2 linked regions of the Arthrobacter crystallopoietes genome follow. The protein of the gene in region 2 binds, or shares a complex with, the protein of the main gene of each other region. Links are inferred from orthologs where the notes say so. Each region holds a gene or a part of one and is shown on either strand. Other genes may lie near its edges.

Region 1 (9,374 bases), 680 kb from region 2 along the record:
GAGCTCGGTGATGTTGGTCGCGAGGGCGTGGACATTCATGTCTGTTGTATCCAGGACCAGGTCGGAGGCGTCCTTGAGCCGGGCCAGGAGCTCGCGTTCCGCCGTAATACCGTCCGAAATCCGGCCGTCACCCTGCAGCGGATGCGGCCGCCGGCCTTGTTCGAAACGGCGGACCAGCACGTTGTCCGCGGCATCCAGGAAGATGACCCGGTAGTTGATGCCGCTGGATTTCAAGCCGTTGAGCGACTCACGGATATCGCGGAACAGGTTTTGACTGCGCACATCCACCACGACGGCGAGCCGCGGCATCGATTCGGGCATGCGGGAGACAAGCTCGGCCAGCGTGCCGAGCATTTGCGGCGGGAGGTTGTCCACGACATACCAGCCGTGGTCTTCGAGCGCGTGCGCGGCGGTGGTACGGCCTGCGCCCGACATACCCGTGACCACCAGCAGTTCGGATTCCACCGGTTTGATTGGCGTGAAATCCTCTTCGTCTGACATTGAGCCGTCCTGTTCTTAGGTTAGTCCCGCGGCCTTGCACGGGTTCCCTAGCCTAGCTAAGATTCGATGATTTCGCCGGTCGCCATGTTGACTGCGGGTGCCCCGGCGGCAGGTTCCATTGCCGGATCGAGCTGCCGTTTGATGGAAGCGGCGAGGGCGGGACCGACGCCGGGCACCGCTTGGAGTTCCTCGGTGCTGGCCGCCTTGAGTTTCTTGGCCGAGCCGAAGTGCTTGAGCAGCGCCTTGCGCTTGGCGGGCCCCAGCCCCTGGATCCCGTCCAGTACCGACACGGTCATCGACTTGCCGCGCTTCTGACGGTGGTAGTTGATCGCGAAGCGGTGGGCTTCGTCCCGGATCCGCTGGAGCAGATACAGACCGTGCGATGCACGGGGCAGGATGACGGGGAAGTCATCGTCCGGAAGCCAGACTTCTTCCAGCCTTTTGGCCAGTCCGACCACGTAGACGTCGGTGATCCCCAGATCGGCCAAGGCACGGGATGCGGCCGAAACCTGCGGCGGTCCGCCGTCCACCACGACAAGATTCGGCGGATAGGCGAACTTGGTGCGCGGCGCCGGCGTCGTCGTATCCGTCAATACCACGTCCCCGGCGGGGACGCCGTTGGAGTCGATGACATCGGCAACCAGGGGTGCTTTCGTGCCGGCCGGCGACGGAACGGCCTCAGGTTCGGGCACCGCCGTCCTGTCAGCCAGATAGTTCCGGAACCGGCGGCTGATGACGTCGTACATGGCGGAGGTATCGTCCCGGGCGGCATCGCCCGTAATGGAAAACCGCCGATAGTCAGATTTCTTGGGCAGGCCATCTTCAACGACCACCATGGAGGCAACAACGTTGGTTCCCTGGACATGGGAAATGTCGTAGCACTCGATGCGCAGCAGGGCCACGGGCAGGTCGAGCGCCTCCTGCAGCTCCTGCAGCGCGGCGGAGCGGGTGGTCAGGTCGCCGGCGCGGCGGCTCTTGTGCAGCGCCAGTGCCTGCTTCGCGTTCTCCTGCACCGTGCCGAGCAGCGCGGCCTTGTCACCGCGCTGGGGCACCCGCAGTTCGACCTTGCTGCCGCGCAGACCGCGCAGCCACTCTTCCAGCTCGGGTCTGTTGTCCGGCTCCACGGGCAGCAGCACTTGCTTGGGGATCCTGTCCGGTCCCTCGCCGTCGCCATAAACCTGCTGCAGCAGGTGCTCGGTCAGGTCGGCCGGAGACGCATCCTCGACCTTCTCGACGACCCAGCCTCGCTGGCCCCGGATCCGCCCGCCGCGCACGTGGAAAACCTGGACCGCCGCCTCAAGCTCGTCTTCGGCCAGCGCGAAAATGTCCGCGTCCGTGTCTTCGCCGAGCACTACTGCATTGCGTTCGAAGACGCGCTTCAGGGCAGCGATGTCGTCGCGGTACCGTGCCGCCGATTCGTAGTCGAGCTCGGCAACGGCGGCGTTCATCTTCTGTTCCAGCGCGCGGATGAAACGGTCGGCTTCGCCGCCCATGAAAGCGCAGAACTCGGCGGCGAGGGCCTTGTGGTCTTCAGGAGAAATCCGCCCGACACACGGTGCGGAGCACTTGTCGATGTAGCCGAGCAGGCACGGGCGGCCCGTCCGCTGGGCACGGTTGAAGACGCCAACACTGCAGGTGCGGACTGGGAAGACGCGCAGCAGGGTGTCCACCGTTTCCCTGATCGCCTTTGCGGGGTAGAAGGGGCCGAAGTACTTTGTGCCCTTCCGCCGGTCCCCGCGCATCACCTGCACGCGCGGGAACTTCTCGGACATGGTGACAGCCAGGTACGGGTAGGACTTATCGTCCCGGAACATGATGTTGAACCGGGGCGTGAACTCCTTGATCCAGGTGTACTCGAGCTGGATGGCCTCCAGTTCGCTCCCCACCACGGTCCATTCCACGGACGCTGCGGTATGCACCATTGCCCGGGTACGCGGCATGAGTCCGTCGGGATTTGCGAAGTAGCTGTTGAGCCTGGACCGGAGGTTCTTGGCCTTACCCACATAGATGACGCGCTTGTTGTCATCCCGGAACCTGTACACCCCGGGCTGGGTAGGGATCTCCCCCGGCTTCGGCCGGTAAGACGAGGGCAGCGCCATTACTGTGCCTGTTTGGATTGGTTGTAGGTGCCGGCCCGTTCCTGCCCGCTCAGTTCGGCAATGGCGTCCATAATCTTATCCGTGGCGGCACGGCGGGCAGGCAGGGAGTGTCCCGGGCCCGTCTTGTCGAAATACAGCGGCGCGCCGACCTTCAGGGTGAAATGCTGCGGCTTGATCATTTTCTTGTCCGCCGGCTGGAGCCTGTCGGTTCCGATCAGTCCCACCGGCACCACGGGAGCACCGGTGGTCAGGGCAAGCCAGCCAACGCCTGTTCTTCCACGGTACAGCAAACCGTCGCGGGAGCGGGTGCCTTCGGGATAGATGCCGAAGGCCTCGTTCCGCTCAAGAATTTCCACCGCTGTCTGCAGCGCCGCGACGCTGGCAGCCTGTTCCCCCCGTTCTACCGGGACGGAGCCGACGCTGTTGAAGAACCAGCGCATCGCGGAGCCCTTCGGTCCCTTTGCGGTGAAGTACTCGGCCTTCGCAAAGAACGCCACCTTGCGCGGCATCAGGGCCTGGACGATGATGCTGTCGAAAAACGACTGGTGGTTGGGGGCGACGATGACCGGGCCCTCCGGCGGGAAGTTTTCCAGCCCCTCAACCGTGGGCCGGCAGGTTCCGGAGATCACGGCACGGAACGCAGCACGGGTGCCTTCGAAAAATTCCATTCCCTTACCTCTCCGTTCCTTGTGTGACGGCCGCTTGCTGGCGTGCCAGTTCCTCCGCTAGTTCCTGCGTATTGACGACGACGGCGGCAGCACCGGCGGCTTCAAGCTCGCCGTCGGCCGCAAATCCCCAGCTAACTCCGATAGCCGGAATGCCGTGGTGGACGGCGGCCGTAATGTCGTAGTGCCGGTCCCCCACCATCACCACGCTGCCGTATCCTCCGGCGTACTGCCGCAAAGCCTCTTCGAGAATCGGGATCTTGCCTGCATCGGCTGCGGTGCCGCTGCCCGGATCGTCAAAGCCTGCGCCATGGATACTGTCGAAGTAGGCGGTCAACCCTTGTACGCGGAGTAGTTCGTCGGCGATCGGAGTGGGTTTCTGCGTAGCCACGGCCAGGATGGTGCCTTCGGTCTTCAACTGCTGCAGCAGCCCTTCCACTCCGGGATATACATGGCTGGCTGCCATCCCGGAAAGACGGTACTCGGTCCGGTAGAGCCTAATGACTTCGGCTAGATCGCTCTCCGGAACCCCGGCCTTCTCCCGCAGCGACTGCCCCAGCGGAGGACCGACCATGGAGTCGAGGACATCCTGCCGCGGGACCGGCAGCCCGGCTAGCTGCAAGGCTCGGCTGATACCCCCTGTGATGGCCCCCGCGGGATCCACCAGAGTCCCATCAAGGTCAAAGAGAACCAGCGCCGGCAAAGAAGTCACCTAGGCATTTTTCCATACCTTGAAGGTTATGCGTTACAAACATTCCCCTTGGGGTATATACCGCGCTGCCGATCAGGCCGTGTCAAGTACTTCCGCGAGGAACCGGCCGGTGTGGCTGACCTCCGCCTTCGCAACCTGTTCAGGCGTGCCTGCGGCAATAATACGGCCGCCGCCGGAACCTCCGTCCGGTCCAAGATCCACTACCCAGTCGGCACTCTTGATGACGTCCAGGTTGTGTTCGATGGTGATCACGGTGTTGCCCTTGTCCACCAATGACTGGAGTACCAGCAACAGCTTGCGGATATCCTCGAAGTGCAGCCCGGTGGTGGGTTCGTCCAGCACGTAGATACTCCGACCGTTGCTACGCTTCTGCAACTCGCTCGCGAGCTTCACCCGCTGCGCTTCGCCGCCGGAGAGGGTGGTAGCGGGCTGGCCGAGCCGGACGTACCCCAAGCCGACGTCCACCAACGTATTCAAGTGACGGGCAATCGGGGTGAAAGCCGCGAAGAATTCCGCACCTTCCTCGATCGGCATGTCCAGCACATCCGCAATGGTCTTGCCCTTGTAGTGGACTTCAAGCGTCTCGCGGTTGTAACGGGCGCCGTGACAGACCTCGCAGGGGACATAGACGTCCGGCAGGAAGTTCATCTCGATCTTCAGTGTGCCGTCGCCGCTGCATGCTTCACAGCGCCCGCCCTTGACGTTGAACGAGAACCGTCCGGGCTGGTAGCCGCGCACCTTGGCCTCGTTGGTTTCGGCGAAGAGCTTGCGAATATTGTCGAAGACACCGGTGTAGGTGGCCGCGTTGGACCGCGGCGTGCGGCCGATCGGACTCTGGTCGACGTGGATGACCTTGTCCAGGTGCTCAAGGCCCTCGACGCGCGTATGCCGGCCGGCGACCTGCTTGGCCCGGTTGAGCTTGTTGGCCAGTACCTTGTACAGGATGTCATTGACGAGCGTGGATTTTCCGGAGCCGCTCACCCCGGTGACCGCGGTGAAGACGCCAAGCGGGAAGACTGCGTCGATGCCCTGCAGGTTGTTTTCCCGGGCAGCGACCACCTTGAGCTGTCGCTTCTTATCGATCTTGCGGCGCTTGGCGGGGATGTCGATACGGCGCCTGCCGGCCAGGTAATCACCCGTAATGGACTGCTCATTGTCCAGCAGTTCCTTGAGCGAACCGGAATGGACTATCTGGCCTCCGTGCTCGCCTGCACCCGGACCGACGTCGACAATCCAGTCGGCTTCGCTGATGGTGTCTTCGTCGTGCTCGACCACGATCAGAGTGTTGCCGAGGTCGCGCAGCCGGGTCAGGGTTTCGATCAGCCGGCGGTTGTCGCGCTGGTGCAGGCCGATGGATGGCTCGTCCAGAACGTAGAGCACGCCGACCAAGCCGGAACCGATCTGTGTGGCCAACCGGATGCGCTGCGCTTCACCGCCGGAGAGTGTGCCGGCAGCTCGTTCGAGGTTCAGGTAGGAGAGGCCTACGTCCAGCAGGAAGCGGAGCCTGGCCTGGATCTCGATGAGCACCTGCTGGGCAATTTGCGCCTCCCGCGGCGTCAGCTCCAGTGAATCCAGGAAGTCGCGGCATTCCTGCAGCGGCATTGCTGACACTTCGGCAATTGACCTGCCGTTGATGAGCACCGACAGGGACGCCGGGTTCAGGCGCGCACCCTTGCACTCGGGACAGGGTACTTCCCGCATGTACTGCTCATAACGGTCCCGCGCATTGTCGGACTCGGTTTCCAGATGCTTGCGGTGGATGTACTGCACCGCGCCTTCGAAACCGGTGCTGTACTTGCGTTCGCGGCCAAACCGGTTGCGGTACTGAACCACCACCTTGTGGTCCTTGCCGTAGAGCACGGCCTTGCGCGCTTCTTTGGACAGCTCATTGAAGGGGACGTCCATGGAGAATCCGAGTTCGTGCGACAGGCCTTCAAGCAGCCGGTTCCAGTACTGCTGCGTCGCCGTGCCCAGGGCCCAGGGCGCGATCGCGCCGTCGCCGAGGCTGAGCTCCGGGTCCGGAACGACCAGGTCTTCGTCCACCTCAAGCTTGCTGCCGATGCCGGTACAGACCGGGCAGGCACCGAACGGATTGTTAAACGAGAAGGACCGCGGCTCGACTTCGTCAATGGCCAGCGGGTGTTCATTGGGACAGGCAAGGTGCTCCGAAAAGGCCCGGGTACGTCCCGGATCGCCTTCATCCAGGTCCACAAAGTCCGCCAGTACACGGCCCTCCGCCAGGCCCAGCCCGGTCTCGATCGAGTCAGTCAGCCGCTGCTGGATGCCCTCCTTGACCACCAGTCGGTCGATAACGACTTCGATGGTGTGCTTGAACTGCTTGCCGAGCTTGGGCGGTTCCGACAGCTGGATCAGTTTGCCGTCCACCTTGGCGCGGGAATAGCCCTTGGCGGAAAGTTCCTTGAACAGGTCCACGAACTCGCCCTTGCGCCCGCGGACTACCGGGGCGAGGATCTGGAACCGGGTACCGCTCTCAAGCTCCAGCAGCTGATCCACAATTTGCTGCGGAGTCTGCCGTGTCACTGGCTGGCCGCAAACCGGGCAGTGCGGGCGGCCTACCCGGGCCCAAAGCAGCCGCATATAGTCATAGATCTCGGTGATCGTGCCCACCGTGGAACGGGGATTCTTGCTCGTCGATTTCTGGTCGATGGAAACTGCCGGGGAAAGGCCTTCAATGAAGTCGACATCGGGTTTGTCCACTTGGCCCAGGAACATGCGCGCATAGGCTGACAGCGATTCGACATAGCGGCGCTGCCCCTCGGCGAAGATCGTGTCGAAGGCCAGGGAGGACTTGCCGGAACCGGAAAGCCCGGTGAATACGATCATGGAATCCCTGGGCAGGTCTAGGTCGACATTGCGCAGGTTGTGCTCCCGCGCGCCCTTCACGACCAGCCGGGATAGGTCCGTCCGGGCATCCTCGTGGGATCCGGGTCCAGTTGATTCACTCGCTTTTAGCACGGTTTCCACTCTAATCGAAAGTCCGTTCGAAAACGTATTGCGTTCAGCACATCGGTGCGAACGCGGACCATAATTGTCCGCGTACCTTCAACGTGGGCGGGGCTTTTTCGTCTCGCCCGGTTGGTCTGCTGGGTCAGCGTTCCAGGGCCGCCTTGACCGCAGCCAATGCAGTCTTCAACGTGGCGCCCTGTGCCCTGGCCGTCTCCGCGAACGTGGCGGCCGCCTCGGCCAGCAGCCGCGAGGACTCGTCCCCGCCTGCGCTGATCACGGTGCCGGCCCGGCCTCCGGTTGTCACCCGGCCCGCCGTTTCCAGTTCCCGGTAGGCGCGGGCCACGGTGTTAGGCACAATGCCGAGATGGTCGGCTAGCCGCCGCACCGGCGGCAGCTTGGTTCCGATAGTCAGCTCTCCGACGTCGGATGCCTCAATAATGCGCAGGCGCAACTGCTCGAACAGCGGCACCGAGCTCTGCTTGTCCAGCCGCCAGTCGAATTGGTCAGCTTCCATGTACCGCTGCCTGCCCTTCTGCAATTGTCCGTTCCCGGACCAATCGAATTTACGCCAATTTCCCGGCGTCGGACAAGGACTTTCACTCTCGGCGCAGACCCCGCCCGGGCAGCCTCCGGACTGTGATTAGACTGGGCGCATGTGGGAACTTGATGACATCACCATCCGCTCGGCGTCCGTCAGCGAGATGGACAACAACGTCTATCTAATCACGGCCAAGGACACCGGCGCACAGGTGCTCATCGACGCCGCGGACGATCTGCCCGCCATCGAAAAACTGCTGGCCGAAGGGGCGCAGGACAGTCAGGCGCCCGCCAAAGTGGCAATGATCATCACCACGCACAGCCACTGGGACCATGTGCGCGCCCTTGCCGAGACGGTGAAACTCACCGGCGCCCGCACCGCGGCCGGAACCGAAGACATCGCGCAGATCGAGGTTCCCGCCGACGTCGCACTAGATCACGGCGACATCGCGGAATTCGACGGGTTCTCGCTGGAGGCCATCAAACTGCGCGGGCACACTCCCGGCTCGGTGGCCCTCCTGTACCGCAACGCGCACGGACCCTCGCACCTGTTCACCGGGGACTCGCTGTTCCCGGGAGGCGTTGGCAACACCCAGCAGGACCCGCAGCGCTTCGCCTCGCTGATTGACGACGTCGAACGCCGCCTTTTCGACTACCTGCCGGACGACACAGTGGTCCACCCGGGCCACGGCAAGGGCACCACGCTCGGCGCCGAACGGCCGCACCTGTCCGAATGGCGCGAGCGGGGCTGGTAGTCAGCGCTTGCGCGCAACGCAGAAAATCCGCCTGAAGGGGAAGACCGTTCCGTGCGGGCCTGCCGGATAGGCATGGCGCAGCGCCTCGGCATATTCCGTCTCGAACTCGGCGGCCTCCTCGGGTGCCAAGGCGGCCAGTACCGGGCGCAGGCCAGTCCCCCGGACCCACTCCAGCACCGGATCCGGCCCCTGCAAGACGTGGAGGTACGTGGTCTCCCACGCATCGGCGTCGAATCCCGCCTCCAGCAGCAGGGCGAGGTAATCCGCGGGCTCGCTGACGGCATCTTCGTGCCGGAGCACGCCGTCGAGAAGGGAATGCCACTTGCTGGAGGCCGCCTGCCGGCGCATCAACACATGCGACGGCGCAGAGAAGTTGCCGGGAACCTGGAACGCCAGCCACGCGCCGGAGGTCAGGCAGGACGCCCACTCGCGCAGCAGGTCCTGGTGCCCCGGAAGCCACTGGAGGGCGGCGTTCGAGACGAGCACGTCCAGATCCTGCGGCGGGGCCCAGGCCGCGATGTCGCCGACTGCGAAATCCAGGTTCTGCAGTTGTGAAGCGGCATTGGCTGCGGCGATCATGGCGGCAGACGAATCCAGTCCCGTCACCCGCGCCCGGGGCCACCGGTCTGCCAGCGCCGCGGTCAGGCTGCCCGGACCGCAGCCCAGGTCCACCACCCGGCGCGGCTCCTCCGCGGCAATCCTGCCGGTCAGGTCGAAGAAGGGGCGGCTGCGGTAATCCGCAAACTCGGCGTACTTGGACGGGTCCCATTTCATACGCCCAGCCTACGGCTTCCGTTACACCCGTCCCCCGGCGGCGCACCGACCGATAGGCTGGAGGGGACATGAACCTACTTGAACAGCTCCCCGCAGCCGCCACTGCCAACCCGGACGAAATCTACACCGCCTTCATCGACTGGGTGGAGGGCCGTGGCATGGCGCTGTATCCGGCCCAGGACGAGGCGGTGATGGAACTGGTCACGGGCAACAACGTCATCCTGGCTACGCCGACCGGCTCGGGTAAGTCAATGGTGGCCATCGCCTCGCATTTTCATGCCATGGCCCACGGGCGGCGCAGTTACTACACGGCGCCGATCAAGGCGCTCGTCTCGGAAAAGTTCTTCGCCTTGTGCGAGATCTT
Region 2 (10,017 bases):
GAAATTCCCGCTCGCCCGGGGCCGTCTCAACCATCCAGCGTACACACCGGTCAAAAGTCCGCAGACAAATGTCAGGTACAAGCCACGTACTCTGCAGAATGAGACTGCGGACCAACTCCGGGTGCCGGATGGCCAGCTCCTGGGCGATGATGCTGCCCTCGGAAAAACCTGCAACGTGAGCAATTGGAATGCCCAGCGTACGGAGCAATCTTGCGGTGTCATCGGCCAGCATTTCCACGGTTAGCTTGCCGCCCAGCATCGCTGTCCTGCCTCCGCCGGGGCTATCGAATGCGGTTAGTCGGTAGCGGTCGGTCAACCGGTCCAGCTGGAACCGCCAGGACTCAACGGTGTCCCCTAAACCACCGATCAAGAGCACGTCCGGCCCTGTGCCGACCTGCTCGGTCCAGATCTTGTGGCTTCCAACCTGCACATGCTCGCCCATCATTTCCATCCTCTAGCCTAGGACAGGCGTTCCATTTTGAACGCTGACATTACCTACCCACAGGCACGCAGAGACGTACCCAGATTCGTGTTGCCGTTGATACGAATATGGCATCAGAATTACGACAGAGGATGACTGGTATTGGGCACCAGCTACCCTTTCCTGACGTGCTGTAGCAGCTCGCCACACAGATTCCCGGTCGCCCATTGGCCGGAACTTTCTCGTCCCGGTACTTGTCGACGTGTCCCACTTCGAACGGCGGACAGAAGTTAGGTCTGACCCGTGACCCTCCTTGAGGAATGCTTGGACGCGCGCATCAAACGCTTGGGACTGCTTTGAATACCCTGATAGTAGCCTTCGTTTGCGATACCCTCCGGATTAACAGCCGGTGTATCAGGGGCGCCAACTGCTCTTGCCGGTAGGCCGGGAGAGCTTGCAGAGACTCTGGCCCCAGCGACAGTCTGCAGCGGTTCAGCCGTTCTGTCTGAAGTCGGTGTATCCGCCCGGCCCTTCTCGTAATCGTGCAGGCCTTTGCTTAGGCCAAGCGGAAACAGCACGAGTTCCACGATCAGTGCCTTCCATGCGTAGGTGAAGTTCACTGCTTTGACCACATAGAGCGCCGGTATGCACATAAGTACATGCCAGAACGAGATTTTTCGACGTATGGAAGCGTAGATTAATGGCGGCATTAGAAGCGCGAACTCCGCACCGAAGAACCAAGCACCGGCGACAATTGGCGTCCACTGGAACACGAAGAGCCATATCAACGGCATAACATACCACAATGGAACAGTCAATATCTCCCAGACTGCGAGAAAAACCCACAACGCGAGCATGCGCTTTTTCTGCAAAAGTTCCCTACTGTGAATTCGGACGTTCTGGAAAAAGCCTGCCATCCATCGCCACACCTGCTTGCGCAAATACTTCATCGTGTCAGGGTCTGCAGCGTAAGCCACAGCATCGCCTACATACACCGCCCGTTTCCCGGCGATCTGTTGGCTCCAGGTGTAGTCCATATCCTCCACTATCGTCCGCTCGGGGAAGCCTCCGAAGTCGACTAAATCCTTGCGTCGGAATGCTGAATCGCATCCCGAGCAAACAACAGGAGAGTTCGCGGCGTTTTGGATAGGCCGATGCCAGTGAAAGCCAAACATGTACTCGATTGTGCGGCCGCGCTCGGTCATTGTGCGGGAGTTTTTGGTCAAGACGCAGCCTGCAGCGATGACCACTTCCGGATCAGCAAACGGTTCCTTGATGAGCGATACATAGTCAGGTGCAAGCACAGTATCTGCATCAACGGGCAGGACCAGGTCGGTCTTGCAGAAGGGGAGAGCGAAGTTTTGTGCGCGAGCCTTACTGCCAAGGTTTTGCGGCGGTGTCACCACAGTCACGCCATATGCCAAAGAGATCTCACGCGTTCGATCAGTGGATGCATCATTAGCCACGATAATTTCGTCAAAAGGTTCGGACTGATTCAACAATGCTTCTAATGTTTCGCCGATACCTTCCTCTTCGTTGTAGGCAGGAACGATCGCAGTAATTGTTGGGCCGCTCATGATATTCCGCGCCCTAGCCGGTGTTGCACGTTGGCTGCATGTTTAGCTCGGTGTGATTGGATACCCTTGATCGCTAGGGCGATAAGGCCTACCAAAGCGTAAATGGGCGTGCTGATATTGAGAGCTGGGATGTTCATTGTCTTTCCTTAGCCTGTCCGAATTTGCCCCTGAACGGCTGAGCCCCGGCACTCCCACAATGCGATTGTCATTGCAGGAGGAAGTCCAGCGATCACTGACAATCGGAAGCGGATTGGATGTTTCCGTTGCTGGAATCCGGGCCAATTGTCAGTGATAGTGCTGCAGTTCCAAAAAGGTATGGCAAATCGGAAGCGAAACATAGTGCTTTGAAAAAGGCGTCGTTGTGAGATCCGGTTTATGACGTAAGCCTGGCGCGACACGCCGCGAAGGACACGCGGAGTTAAACGAAGTAAAATACTTTCTTCAAATACCTTCTGCGGCGCAATATCGGCTGACGTATCGATTCATCCATTGCGCCGGGCTCATTGTTACGGGGATCTTATCGAAATGGTCAAAGCGCTACGCCTCTAAGCGCGTAATGGTCCGAAGCGCAATCCAAGAGACGCCAACCAAAGACGTTGGTAGATCCCAAATGTTGCCGGCCAGCCGCTTCTATTGGTTGCTTTAGTCCCCTATCAGCGCACTGACCTGCAGCACAAGGTTTTCGAAAGGTCGAGAAACTTACAGTGTCCGCGGTCGCCGATTCAAAGGTTTTCCTAGGCGGCTTCCGATAGGGGCAAGAACCAAACTGCAAGGAGCTCAAAATGAAACACTGGCTTATCCCCACTGCCGTGGTTGCAGGTCTCATCGCAACTGCGAGCCCAGTGTCTGCTGCCAATGGCGTAGCACCCATCAATGTCGGGGGAAGTGGCGACCTCGACGGCTTCTGCGACTTCGAGGTCGATTTCACGCTCACTGGAAAGTCCAAGGTGATTGAGACAGGCAACGAAAGAAGGATCATCACCTCCCCCGGTCAGAAGATCACCCTTACTGCAAACGGCAAGACCTTTACTTCTGTCATCACCGGGGTTCGCTTCGAACGCGACGTCGTTGTTAACGGTGAAACCATCATTGAAACGGAAGTGCGGGGACGCAACATCCTGACCAATCCTCTGCCCACACCAGAGAGCCCTGGGTCCGCGAGGCCCGGATTGTTCCTTGTGGTGGGCAACTTCAACTTTGCCGTCGATGAAGACGGCAACGAGGTGCGCGTATTTAATGCCGATGGCCCAGGCAAGGTTACGGACGTGTGCGCCGCCCTCTCATAAGGAGCTGTCACAGCACCTGTTCATTCGGTTCGCCATGGCGTGTGGCGGTCCTCCCGTACTGGTGACCGCCACATCCACGGCGCTTGGTCACCGGTTTAGGATCCGTGGCGCCGAAGTCCCGGCCGCCCGGGCCGATAATGATCCGGCAGGCGCTGACGCCGTACTAGTAAAGCGTGCCGTCGAGGTCTCCATCAAGGATCCGAACCGTCTTCGAAGCGCTGCCCTTTGACAACCGCGTCGATGACGCCTTGGGCCCATTCGAGGACTGCCTGGTCGGAGAGGTCGCGGCCGCCGATGCGGGAGGTTCGGGCTCGGGGATGAGGATGAAGTCGAGGTTCGGTTTGACCTGATAACCGGGGTACATGCGGTTCAGGCACATGGTCTTGGACTCGGCAGGGAGGGAGGCGAACTTGATGAAGCTGCCCTGCGGGTCACTTCAGTCAGGCCGGCCTCGCGGGCACCAACCCTGAAGCGCGCCACCGCGATGAGGTTCTGCGCGGGCAGCGGCGGTTCGCCGGAGCGGTTCGTTCTACGGACTCACCGAACGGGGCTGGCGTGCGACGACGAACTTATGCCGAGGAGGAGCGGCGCCGTTCCGCCTTGACTGTGGCAACAGGCACGGAAGTGCTGGGCTAGATCCTCATGGCGTTGGGAATCGCCGGTCTCGTGCTGCCGGGGCCGGGACTGTTCACCATCGCGGGCGGCCTGGCTGTGTTGTCACGGCACTATCCTTGGGCTACGCATCTGCTCGAACGGGTCAGATTCCGGGGCCTGAAGTAAGCGGGAAAGAAGGGTGCAAACATGGCCCGCGCATCGCTGCCAGCACTTTCAGCGGACTCATGGCGGTTGTTGCAGTGATTAACTGGATCGTCCAGCGGACCAGCCCGGGGCTGGTCGACATCCGGCGAGCAGTGGTTATCGCCAGTAGGATGGGCGTCGGACTGACCATGGTGGCCTCCGGGCTGATGGTGTTGCTCCTGCTTCTTTAATGCTTCGCAGGTTCCGTCGACCTCGACCGCACTCATATCTCGGCTAAGGCACCCTGGACCATGGGCCCGCTCACCGACCGGCTGACGCCGACCAGTAGAGGCGCACCGTCGAGACCATCCGTCGCGACGCCGCGTCAGCCAGCGAGGAGGTTTGACGACGCATTGTTGGCCAAACCAACGGTGAAGACCTGGGGCCCGCTCCGGATGACCCGTACCTGGTCCTTGGAGACGTTTGCCTTCAGCGCAACCTGGGCCACAGCAGCGTCCAAGGCCTCGATTGTGGTTGAACGGTCCCAAAGCTTGAGGGTCATGGAGTGCGATTCAAAGTTCATGCGACGTTGCTTTCTTTGATTGGTTTACCGCCTCCTCGCTGAGGCAGCGGCACCCACTCTATCCGGTTTGAGTCACTCCCCTACCTAAATTTCGTGTTCATGACCTTGACTGTGTCCGCGGCCGCTCCCTGAATTGTAGTGACGACGGGTGACCGGCACTTCCACCGACCATCCGCCGTACCCGTGGGACGAGACGATGATGATCATCGAGTTCAGCTGGACCGGCCAAACAGTTGAAGAAAGTCGTGCGGCCGCTGTCATGCGCGGTTTCACTCCTCCCCCACGCCGAAGCGCTACCCCTTGAACACGGCGTCGATGACTCCTTGGGCCCATTCGAGGACGGCCTGGTCGGCGAGGTCGCGGCCGCCGATGCGGGAGGTTTTCGGCTTGGGGATGAGGATGAAGTCGAGGTTGGGTTTGACCTGCGAGCCGGGGTACATGCGGTTCAGGCGCATGGTCTTGGACTCGGGCAGGGAGGCCGGGGCGAACTTGATGAAGTTGCCCTGCAGCGCCACGTCGGTCAGGCCGACCTCGCGGGCACCCACACGGAACCGTGCCACGGCAACGAGGTTCTGCACGGGCAGGGGCGGTTCGCCGTAGCGGTCGGTCAATTCCTCGACCACCTCGTCGATCCCCTCAAGCGTCGTGGCTGACGCAAGCTTTCGGTAAGCCTCGAGGCGCAGCCGCTCCCCCGGGACGTAGTCGTGCGGGAGGTGGGCATTGACGGGCAGTTCGATCTTCATCTCGGCGGCCTTCTCTTCGGCTTCACCGCGGTAGTCCGCCACGGCCTCGCCGACCAGCCTGATGTACAGGTCGAACCCGACGCCCTGGATGTGCCCGGACTGTTCGCCGCCGAGCAGGTTGCCGGCGCCGCGGATCTCGAGGTCCTTCAGAGCCAACTGCATGCCGGCGCCCAGCTCGTTATGCGAGGCCACGGCCTTGAGCCGTTCCAGTGCCACCTCGCCCAGCGGCTTCTCCGCCGGGTAGAGGAAGTAGGCGTAGGCCCGCTCGCGGCCACGGCCAACGCGGCCGCGCAGCTGGTGCAGCTGGGACAGGCCGTAGTTGTCCGCCCGGTCCACGATCAAGGTGTTGGCGTTGGAGATGTCCAGGCCGGTTTCGATGATGGTGGTGCAGACCAGCACGTCGAAGCGCTTCTCCCAGAAGTCCACGATGATCTGCTCGAGCTTGGATTCGCTCATCCGTCCGTGCGCCACTTCCACCCGGGCCTCGGGGACCAGCTCGCGGATGTGCGCGGCCGTCGCGTCGATCGAGGAGACGCGGTTGTGCACGAAGAACACCTGGCCCTCGCGCATTAGCTCGCGCCGGATCGCCGCGGAGGCCTGCTTGTCCGTGTACGGGCCCACGTACGTCAGGACCGGGTGCCGCTCTTCCGGCGGCGTGGCCAAGGTAGAAGTCTCGCGGATCCCGGTCAGCGACATCTCCAAGGTACGCGGAATCGGCGTCGCACTCATGGCTAGGACGTCCACATTGGTGCGCATCTTTTTCAGCGCCTCCTTGTGCTCCACGCCGAAGCGCTGCTCCTCGTCCACGATGACCAGGCCGAGATCCTTGAAGTCCACTTCTTTGGAGAGCAGCCGGTGCGTGCCGATGACCACGTCCACGGCGCCGTTCTTCACGCCCTCGATGGTCTCCTTGGATTCCTTGGCGGTCTGGAAGCGGGAGAGCGCCTTGACCCGGATGGGGAAGCCGCTGAACCGCTCGGAGAAGGTCTCGTAGTGCTGCTGCGAGAGCAGGGTGGTGGGCACCAGCAGCGCCACCTGCTTGCCGTCCTGGACCGCCTTGAATGCGGCGCGCACGGCGATCTCGGTCTTGCCGTAGCCCACGTCGCCGGAGACCAGGCGGTCCATGGGAATCTCGCGCTCCATGTCCTTCTTGACCTCGTTGATGGTGGTCAGCTGGTCCGGCGTCTCGATGTATGGGAACGCCTCCTCCAGCTCGCGCTGCCACGGGGTGTCCGGGGCGAAGGCGTGCCCGCGCGAGGCCATCCGCGCCGAGTACAGCCGGATGAGCTCGCCGGCGATCTCCTTGACCGCCTTGCGCGCTTTATTCTTGGTGTTCGCCCAGTCCGAGCCGCCCATCTTGGACAGCGCGGGGGCGTCTCCACCGACGTACCGGGTGACCTGGTCCAGCTGGTCCGTGGGCACAAACAGCCGGTCTCCCGGCGCCCCGCGCTTGGACGGCGCGTACTCCAGCACCAGGTATTCGCGCATCGTCTTGGTCGGTCCGGCCCCTGAGGAGCGCTGCAGCAGCTCCACGAACTTGCCCACGCCGTGCTGCTCGTGCACCACAAAGTCACCCGCGGTCAGCTGCAGAGGATCGACGGCGTTGCGGCGCTTCGAGGGCATCTTGCGCATGTCGCGGGTGCCGGCGGCGGAAGTCCGGCCCAGCAGGTCCGCCTCGGTGAGCAGGCCGAGTTTCAACCCATCGAAGACGAATCCCTTGCCCGCACTCGCCGTCGTAATTTCGATGATGCCCGGAGTCGGGCCGTCCTCGAGGGAGTCGACGCGGGTGGCGGGGATGTCATTGTCGTGGAAGAGTTCGGCGAGGCGCTGCGCGGGGCCGGGACCTTCGGTTGCGACGACGACGCGCCACTGGTCGCGGACGCGGCCGCCGATGAACTCCATCATTTCCGCCACGTCGCCCTGGTAGCCGCGGGGTTCGCGCGCGCTGACGGTCAGCGAGTCCACGTCCAGCACGGTTTCATCGTCCGGGTTGAAGGAGGTGATGGACCACCAGGAGACCTTGCGGTCCAGCGCGGTGGTGCGGGTGTCCGCCAAGGAGCGGAAGCTCGCCTCGTCCAGGTCCCCCTGCAGCGCCAGGTCCAACGGCGCGTCGCCGCCGTCGGACGCGGTGGCCCACGCCGCGGCGAGGAACTCCGCGTTGGTCGCTTCCAGGTCGTGGGCGCGGGCGCGCACCTTTTCCGGCTCAATCACGACGGCGAGGGAACCTTCCGGCAGCTCGCCGAGGAACGGGACCATGGCGTCCACCAGCACCGGGGCCAGCGACTCCATGCCCTCAACCGCAATGCCGCCGGCAATCTTCTCCAGCATGTCTGCCGCGGCCGGCATCTGGGACTTCAGCTTCGCCGCCCGGCTCATCACATCCGGGGTGATCAGCAGCTCGCGGCACGGCGGGGCGTACAGCGCGCTAGGGTGCTTGACGTTCTCGCCCGAGAGGCTGCGCTGGTCCGCCACCGCGAACCAGCGCATCTGGTCCACCTCGTCGCCGAAGAAATCGATGCGCACCGGATGGTCCTCGGTGGGCGGGAAGACATCGAGGATGCCGCCTCGCACCGCGAACTCGCCGCGGTGCGTGACCATGTCCACGCGCGCGTAGGCAGCATCGGCCAGCTGCCGGACCACGGATTCGAAGGACACTTCGTCCCCCACCTTGAGAGACACGGGCTTCAGCTCGCCCAGGCCCTTGACCAGCGGCTGCAGCACCGCGCGAACCGGTGCGATGACCACACGGAGCGGGCTGGCGGCGTCGTCGTACTTGAGCCGGCGCAGCACGGACAGGCGCCGGCCCACCGTGTCCGAGCGCGGGGAAAGCCGCTCGTGCGGGAGCGTCTCCCAGCTGGGGAACTCCTCGATGGACTCAGCCGGCAGGTAGCAGCGCAGCGCCGTGGCCAGATCCTCGGTCTCGCGCCCGGTGGCGGTGACCGCGAGAACGACGCCGGATTCCTGCCCCTCGACCATCTCCGCCAGCAGCGCGGCACGCAGGCCGGGAGGCGCGCCGATCTGCAGATCCTCGCTGCGCTCCCCCGCCGGCCGGGACGCGTAGAGCCGTACCCGCTCGAAGGACTTGTCTTCAGCGAGGGCAGTCCGCAGTCCGTTCAGGCTCATGGTCTTTCATCCTTACTCTTCCCCGGCAGGGCACAACACAAGTACCCGAAGTTCAGCAGAACTCCGGGGTCACGGGTAAGAGTTTACCGCCAACGACTGACGTTCAGAGCCGAGAGCCTGGACAGGGAATCAACAGCCTGAGTTTTGCCGGAATGCGGGCAGGCTCTTTCCCAGCGCTGCCCGCATCCCGTTTCAGCGCATTTCTGCGGAGACAGCTGCGAATGGTCCAGGCAAGGGGCGTCAGGACTGTGCCTCTGTAGGAATGCGCTGTCAGACAGTATTTGGCCAAGACCTCAAGGACAGCGCCTGCGCCACCTCAGGATTTACTCAAAATTCGGAGGTCAGCCCGCGCCGGTGACCTGATCCGGCTCAGCAGTTCGAATTTCTTGGCGTCGGGCTCTCCACCTCCGGCGGGACTACCGTTATGCTCGGTCGTGGGGCCGCTTCCGCCGGCGCCCGGCCGTAGCTACGAATGCTAAGGGGATTCCGGATTATGCGCGAAAAAGATGTATGGAACCGGGCGCTGGACTACGACTATGAGGGTCCGCGGGCCGAAGGTGACCGGGCACTATATGACTTGCTGATGCTGGACAACGTCGCCCAGAACGGTGGCCTGCTGCATGGGATCCAGGTTCTCGATGAGGATGAGCTCGCCAACGCCGTAGCGGGCTACCGCTGGTTCGGGCTCGATGCCCTCGCCGACGGCATCGTGTCGATCGCCGCTGAGGCAGCAGACATCGACGTCGATGACCCTGATAGCCTGGACGCGCAAAGCGAGCTGGAGGAGCGCGCGGACGACCTTTTCTTCGGCGAGCAAGGCAGCGACCTCCTGGGCCGGGCGTTCAACAAGAAGCTGGCCGATCAGCCGGACGCCTTCGCTGACCCGGCTCCTGTCAGCCGGTAGCTCCAGCCAGCTGAAGGGCTCCGGTTTCCGCGATGAGTCCAACAAACTGGGACGAGGTTCCCGACGGCGCCCGCAGCGGCGAATGGGCGGAGGTACCCGAAACCGGCTGGGGCATGCTCGCCGCCTGGGCAGCCGGCACCGAAAACGTCTGTAAGCTGCCTGCCGATGACACCGGGCGGGAAGTACGGGTCACGATTGAAACCGGCGGCGTCACCGAAACCCGGATGGCACCGTTCACGGTGCAAGACAGGCGGACCATTGACGAGAGTGTGGAGGACTATCTCCGGGACGCCGGCGTACCAGCACCGCCTCCCGGCTTCGTGTGGCTGATGCGGCTGCCGCCCGGCATCTCCTCGGAAGAGGCCCTGTCACACGAGATCAACCGAGGCATCACGGCGGCCGCCCCTGGAGCCGTGAGCCCGGCCGACATCGCATCGATCATGGTGCGGATCGTCGATGTGCTCTATGGGAGGGACTGAAGCCGGGGCATCCCCAGTATTGAGGACTAGGGTCCCCTAACACTGGTCAATCGGCTATGACAGGTACACACTGATTCCAGTGACAGCGTCCTCCGTTGGGGGCGGCCAGTCATCAGGCCGGGTGGCAACACCGGGAAACAGCGGCACTATGGAATGGCTTGAA

Evidence for each region.
Region 1: the proteins of mfd (region 2) and uvrA are in contact, whole or in part, in a crystal structure (PDB 4DFC), measured with the Escherichia coli proteins. The link is inferred for Arthrobacter crystallopoietes from one-to-one orthologs.

What each region holds. Positions count from the first base shown.
Region 1 is NZ_CP072014.1:3,134,770-3,144,143, reverse strand. What follows is about bases 3,850-7,331. They hold uvrA (excinuclease ABC subunit UvrA), read right to left. Parts: upstream 6,954-7,331; coding sequence 4,050-6,953; downstream 3,850-4,049. Other genes in these bases: J5251_RS14350 (GntR family transcriptional regulator), read right to left, coding at 7,087-7,331; J5251_RS14360 (HAD hydrolase-like protein), read right to left, coding at 3,850-3,977. Outside these bases: RNase adapter RapZ, read right to left, coding at 1-501; excinuclease ABC subunit UvrC, read right to left, coding at 558-2,600; J5251_RS14365 (lysophospholipid acyltransferase family protein), read right to left, coding at 2,600-3,268; more of J5251_RS14360, read right to left, coding at 3,273-3,849; more of J5251_RS14350, read right to left, coding at 7,332-7,458; J5251_RS14345 (MBL fold metallo-hydrolase), read left to right, coding at 7,598-8,236; J5251_RS14340 (trans-aconitate 2-methyltransferase), read right to left, coding at 8,237-9,010; J5251_RS14335 (DEAD/DEAH box helicase), read left to right, coding at 9,079-9,374. UniProt on the Escherichia coli protein: The UvrABC repair system catalyzes the recognition and processing of DNA lesions. UvrA is an ATPase and a DNA-binding protein. A damage recognition complex composed of 2 UvrA and 2 UvrB subunits scans DNA for abnormalities.
Region 2 is NZ_CP072014.1:2,457,826-2,467,842, reverse strand. Bases 4,699-8,823 are described here. They hold mfd (transcription-repair coupling factor), read right to left. Parts: upstream 8,472-8,823; coding sequence 4,899-8,471; downstream 4,699-4,898. Outside these bases: J5251_RS11430 (alpha/beta fold hydrolase), read right to left, coding at 1-442; J5251_RS11425 (glycosyltransferase), read right to left, coding at 712-1,998; J5251_RS11420 (hypothetical protein), read left to right, coding at 2,781-3,284; J5251_RS20665 (PGPGW domain-containing protein), read left to right, coding at 3,927-4,064; J5251_RS11410 (hypothetical protein), read left to right, coding at 4,124-4,273; J5251_RS11405 (hypothetical protein), read right to left, coding at 4,408-4,605; J5251_RS11395 (hypothetical protein), read left to right, coding at 8,965-9,375; J5251_RS11390 (DUF5956 family protein), read left to right, coding at 9,408-9,854. UniProt on the Escherichia coli protein: Couples transcription and DNA repair by recognizing RNA polymerase (RNAP) stalled at DNA lesions. Mediates ATP-dependent release of RNAP and its truncated transcript from the DNA, and recruitment of nucleotide excision repair machinery to the damaged site.